One region of the Alteribacillus sp. JSM 102045 genome, then DNA from elsewhere that is predicted to be linked to it. Evidence: predicted binding sites of a transcription regulator. Region 1 holds the regulator's gene; the other holds the start of a gene.
The links. Region 1 encodes CtsR, which represses protease genes until heat stress. Its sites were predicted from a motif close to ATGGTCAATAAAGGTCAAACA; they were not measured.

Region 1 (3,162 bases):
GAAGGGGCAGCCCTTTGTGAAAGTAGGACGTTGCCAGGCAATGAAAGAAAGCTGTCAGATTAATTTCTGGCAGCTTTTTTATCTTTACTTCTCCAACATTTTAAACGCCCTCCTCTGTCTGCACATGCTCCCCAAAATTTGCATCTAAAAATGTATAATAATATAGTTAGCATACCATTTATATTTTCAAATTACATGTTTAACCCTTTGAATGATTAAAAAGGTTAAAGGGTATACGAGATAAAAAATAATAATATACATAACAAAAAATAGGGAGGGGATATCGATGGATATGTGGCTGGACCAGGAATCTTATACTATTATAATTAGAATTTTAGCAGCAGGTTTTCTTGCTGGCTTAATCGGTATAGAAAGAGAATATAAACGTCATCCCGCTGGTTTCCGCACTCATTTACTAGTCGGCACCGGCGCTTGTTTAGTTATGGTGATGGCTTTGTTTGGATTTCAAAGTTATATGGAAGCCAATGAAGATATTGTACGTTATGATCCTTCTCGACTTGCTTCCTATGTCGTTAGCGGAGTTGGTTTTTTAGGAGCAGGAACTATTATCGTTCAAGGTGTTTCGGTTAAAGGCTTAACGACTGCAGCCTCTATTTGGGTAGTAGCCGCGATAGGACTTGCCGCTGGGGCTGGGATGTATTTTGCCGCAATTTTTACCACAGTTGTTGTCTTATTGAGTTTATTTTTTCTTAATAATGTGGACCGTTTTTTTCGGACATCCGTTCGGCCTGAAAAAATGGAGATAACTGTCTACAAAAATTCCATGGTTTTATCAAAAATTATTTCCACTCTGGAAGAAAATCAAGTGGTGATTAAAAAAGTTAAAGGGAGTACAGATGAAGGGGAAAATAAAGATCACAAATTTATTTATGACATTCATGTCCAAGCTCCAAAAGGTTTAGAGCGATCTCAGCTTTATGAAAAACTTCTTTTGATTAAAGGCATTCTTGAAATTGAAATGGAAATGTCAGAAGAATGATTAAAAAGAATTTGGCTATAATGGATAGTACCGGCTGCTTGAAATTTGCAGGCGGTTATATTATATTTATAGTCAAAGATAGTCAAGGTCAAGACCTTTAAAAATATGGCTGCCAGCAGGAAGGAGGTTGTCCCTGTGCGTAATATTTCTGATGTAATCGAAAAATATTTAAAAGAAATTCTTACGCAAAGTGAGAAGGAATTAATTGAGATTAAACGAAGTGAATTGGCTAAACGGTTCGAGTGCGTTCCTTCCCAAATCAATTACGTTATTAGTACACGTTTTACGACAGAAAAAGGATACATTGTAGAAAGCAAAAGGGGCGGCGGCGGGTATATACGAATTTCAAGAGTGAAAGTCGGAGATCATGCTGAACTTGTCGATCAATTATTGAAGTTAATAAAAGAAGGAATTGATCAGGTCACAGCAGAAAGTATTATTATGCGACTCTTTGAAGAAAAAGCAATTTCAAAAAGAGAAGCCAATATTATGCTTGCAGCCGTAAACCGAACAATATTGTCACTGCGGCATGCAGAAGACCGGGACTTTATCCGAGCAAAAATGTTGAAAGCTATGCTTCACAGCTTACGTTATAAATGAGTATATTGGCTGCGAAGGGAGGAGATCTAAAATGCTCTGTGAAGAATGTCAGCAGCGTCAAGCCACTCTGCATTTCACTAAGATTATAAATGGAAAAAAAGAAGAAATTCATCTGTGTGATGAATGTGCCCATGATAAAGGGGAGCATATCCCTGGTTCAAACAGTTATTCTATCCATGATTTATTATCCGGATTGTTAAACTTTGAACAGCCAATGGGAAAAGGAGGGCCTCATCCTTCAAGAGCTTCAGTACCTAAGCAGTTGGTATGTGATGCTTGCGGGCTTTCATATGAACGCTTTGCGAAGACAGGAAGGTTTGGTTGTTCTCGTTGTTATAAGGCATTTGATCCAAAGCTTGATCCAATTTTTAAACGGGTTCATAGTGGAAATGTTCGGCATGCCGGCAAGGTTCCTAAAAGAGCAGGCGGAAAAATGAAAGTGCAAAATCAGATAGAGAAACTTAGAAAGCAGCTGCAGCATCACATTGAACAAGAAGAATTTGAAGAAGCGGCAAAACTTCGAGACCAAATTAAAGAATTAAATGAAAACATACATGACGGAAAGGGGGATACTTGATGTCACTTCAACGTTTTATTTCAGAGGCAATTAGTCCTTGGATGAAAAACGGCCCCGGTCCAGATGGTGATATTGTTTTAAGTACAAGAATCCGTTTGGCAAGAAACTTAGAAAATTATCCCTTTCCTATTATGGCGTCAGATGAGTCTGCAAATACAATGCTTCACTATACTTCAAAAGAATTAGTAAAAGATCCGTATCAGTCAGTAGGGGATTTAGAAATATTAAAAATGGATGATCTCTCATCTAATGAAAAAAGAGTACTGGTAGAAAAACATTTGATTAGTCCTCATTTGGCAGATAAATCACGTTATGGTGCGGTAATGCTTAGTGACGATGAATCTATAAGCATTATGTTAAATGAAGAAGACCATATTAGACTGCAATGCTTGTTTCGAGGGTTTCAGTTAAATGAAGGACTGGTATTATCCAATGGTTTAGACGACTGGATAGAAGAAAAAGTGACGTTTGCTTTTGATGAAAAACGAGGTTATTTAACAAGTTGTCCAACAAACGTTGGGACAGGAATGAGGGCTTCCGTTATGATGCACCTTCCTGCCCTTGTGATGACACAGCAATTAAATCGTATTTTGCCGGCTATTAATCAGCTAGGACTTGTGGTAAGAGGTATTTATGGAGAAGGAAGCGAAGCTTTAGGGAACCTCTTTCAAATATCAAATCAAATGACACTTGGTAAATCAGAAGAAGATATTGTGGAGGACCTTCGAGGCGTTGTTATGCAGTTAATTCAGCAAGAGCGTTATGCACGAGAGGAGCTTATTCGCACATCAAAAATCCAAATAGAGGATAAAGTATTCCGATCTTTTGGATTGCTTACAAACAGTAGAGTAATGGAGTCAAAAGAAGCAGCAAAGAGATTATCTGATGTTAGACTGGGTATTGACCTTGATTTAATAAAAGGAATTTCGGGTAATATTTTAAATGAGCTTATGATTCTTACCCAGCCAGGTTTTCTGCAGCAATA
Region 2 (3,162 bases), on a different contig from region 1:
TCAATTTCATCAAGAAGAATAATACTGTATGGCTTGCGGCGAACTTGTTCTGTCAGCTGTCCGGCTTCATCATGGCCTACATATCCGGGTGGAGAACCAATAAGCTTAGATACTGAGTGTTTTTCCATATATTCACTCATGTCAAGACGTATCATAGCTTCACTGTCCCCAAACATTTCTTTTGCAAGGGATTTGGACAGTTCTGTTTTTCCGACACCGGTTGGACCAATAAAGAGGAAGGAGCCGATAGGGCGGGTACCCCGGCGAAGACCGGCACGGTTTCTTCTGATGGAACGTGCTACTTTGCTGACAGCTTCTTCTTGACCTATTACGCTTTCACGAAGACGTTCAGGGAGGTCTTTCATTTTTTGCTGCTCATCTTTTTGGAGACGGCGAACGGGAATACCTGTTTTATTTTCTACTATTTTTTCAATCGTTTCTACATCAACGACAGCTTTTTCTTGTGAACGTTCACCGTTTTTACTTGAATCTTCAAGCTGTTTTTGAAGCTTTGCTTCTTCGTCGCGAAGCTTCGCAGCACGTTCGTAGTCTTCTTGCTGTGTGGCTTTTTCTTTTTCTGCCGCAATCTGTTCGAGGCGGCTTTGCAATTCTTGTTCATCATCTTCACTGTGGGCAAGGTTAATTTTAGAACCTGCTTCGTCCATTAAGTCAATAGCTTTGTCTGGAAGGAAGCGGTCCTGAATATAACGATTGGAGAGATGAACACAAGCATTTAGTGCATCTTCTGTAAAGGATACTTGATGATATTTTTCGTAGTTTTCTTGCAGACCTTTTAGGATAGCCACCGCGTCTTCAAGGTTTGGCTCATCGACCATCACCGGTTGAAATCTTCGTTCAAGTGCCGCATCTTTTTCAATCTTGCGGTATTCAGCCAGTGTTGTTGCACCGATGACTTGAATTTCACCGCGAGCAAGTGCAGGTTTCATAATGTTTCCTGCGTCAGAAGAGCCTTCAGCTGATCCTGCTCCCACAATTTGGTGCACTTCATCAATAAATACGATGACATTTTTACGCTCTTGCAATTCTTTCAAGAGCTGCTTCATTCGTTCTTCAAATTGGCCGCGTATTCCAGTATTTGCTACCAATGAAGAAACGTCCAGCAAGTAAATGTCTTTATTTTTTAGTTTGTTTGGAACGTCTCCTTCTGAAATCCGCAAAGCGAGCCCCTCAGCAATAGCTGTTTTACCGACACCTGGCTCACCAATAAGAACAGGATTATTCTTGTTACGGCGATTGAGTGTTTCGATGACACGTTCTACTTCTTTGTCTCTTCCAATTACCGGATCAATCATTCCGGCACGTGCAGCATCGGACAAGTTTTTACCGAGGTCGTCTAATAGGCCGCCGCCTTGTCCGCCTCCTTGCTGGGCTTGTCCTTCACCGCTTTGCATGGCGCCCATTTGAGAATTCATCATGTCATTAAACATTTGGTCAAATGGGGAGGACTGTCCTCCAAAACCGCCGAAACCAGAAGGCTGTTTCATTTCATTACGGACTTCGTGATAACAAATATCGCAAAGATGCATTTTTTGTTGGTAACCGTTAAGGTTCATATTTAGTTCAATGCGCGCCTGGCGCTGTTTACAATTTTCACATCTTTTCATAATACTTTTACCTCCTTTGTTTTTGGCAAAAATGGTTTATAAGATATCGTTGAATGGTTGTATTTATCTGGATGAGCATCATAACGTTTAAAAGGGAATAAGATCAATTAATCTGCTTTGACTTTGACTATCTTTGACCTTGTAGTTGTATTATACATTGACCTTTTTTGACTTTCAAGAGGAAAGTTTGATTTTTTTTAGAAATAGGAGAAATAGGAAAAAGCAGCGCTGCCGCAAAGGATACGCTGCTTTTAAACATTGTATATTTAAGCTATAAACTAAATGAGGAAAAAATAAACATTTACAGGTGTTATCGAGGGGGTTGTTGAGTAAAAGTCCCATCGCCTGGGCCGTCTTCAAATGGATAAGCATATTCGATTTCTTCATCAAAGACAATATAGTCTAAATAAACCATTAATAACAAATACCATTTATTATTTCGTTCATCTCTTAAAATGATATGGTCACGACCTGCTTCATCAATAATACCTTGGAAAACTCTTGCCTGCCATTCTGGATTATTTTCAAATGTCATATAGACTGTTGCAAATTTTCCTTGATTCAACCGCAAAATGTTTTCGATGTACGATTCTTCCAATGGAAGCATTTCGTCGCCATTTACTCCATTCTCATTCATGCCGTTCATACCGTACATACCATTCATCCCATTTTGCTGGCGCATCATTTGATCATAAGAAGATGGATCATAGCCTTGAACTGGATAACCATACCATGGATAGTAATTATACATTTTTATCCTCCTTTAATTTTGTTTTTTCCAATAAAAAACAAAGCACTTTAAAGCGGCCTGCGTTAGAAGTTCAAACCATTCAGAATTGCGATTCGCACTATTTCAATCTATGTTAAACCCTTCCTTCATATGCTATAAAAAAAGAGCTGACTTTCCTTAAAGAAAATCAGCTCCACCATAGTAATTATATGTGCAAGAAGGCTTCTACTTTTTTAGGGGTTAAAATGTTTCCTACGAAAAACTGCCCGAAATCTCCATATTTTGCTGATACTTCGTCAAAGCGCATTTCGTAGACAAGCTTTTTAAATTGGAGAGCTTCATGTGCAAATAAGGTAACGCCCCATTCCCAATCATCAAGGCCAGTAGAACCTGAGATAATCTGTTTTATTTTTCCTGCATACTTTCGTCCTGTCATCCCATGCGCTTTCATTAATTCACGGCGTTCTTTCATGGGGAGTGAATACCAGTTATCGTTGCCTTCTCTTTTTTTATCCATAGGGTAAAAGCAAATATGGTCCCACTTTGGCAGGGTTGGAAAAATTCTTTCTCGAATTTCAGGGTTATCCAAAGGGTCGCTTCCGTCTTTTGGAGGCATATAGTTGCCAAGTTCTACTACGGAAACATAGGAATAAGAGGGAATGGTATAATCTGCAAGCCTTAATTTGTTGAAGGTTGTTTCTACTTCATTCAAATCCTGCATTGTAGGCCGGAGAATCATCATTATAATATCAGCTTTTTGTCCGACGACAGAATAGAGAGCGTGGCTGCCTTCTTTATTATCTTCTA

Region 2: ACE1TI_RS07040 (ATP-dependent Clp protease ATP-binding subunit) is a predicted target of CtsR. The motif match lies at 1,780-1,800, and genes of this name have one in related genera.

What each region holds. Positions count from the first base shown of each region.
Region 1 covers NZ_JBHFQG010000037.1:49-3,210, forward strand. Annotated here, with positions in the region: partial or broken rRNA gene rrf (5S ribosomal RNA) at 1-39, shown strand, start outside; gene ACE1TI_RS18035 (MgtC/SapB family protein) at 287-1,000, shown strand; gene ACE1TI_RS18040 (CtsR family transcriptional regulator) at 1,136-1,600, shown strand; gene mcsA (protein-arginine kinase activator protein McsA) at 1,632-2,177, shown strand; gene mcsB (protein-arginine kinase McsB) at 2,177-3,162, shown strand, end outside.
Region 2 covers NZ_JBHFQG010000007.1:65,177-68,338, reverse strand. Annotated here, with positions in the region: gene ACE1TI_RS07040 (ATP-dependent Clp protease ATP-binding subunit) at 1-1,625, opposite strand, end outside; gene gerQ (spore coat protein GerQ) at 1,936-2,376, opposite strand; gene hemQ (hydrogen peroxide-dependent heme synthase) at 2,561-3,162, opposite strand, start outside.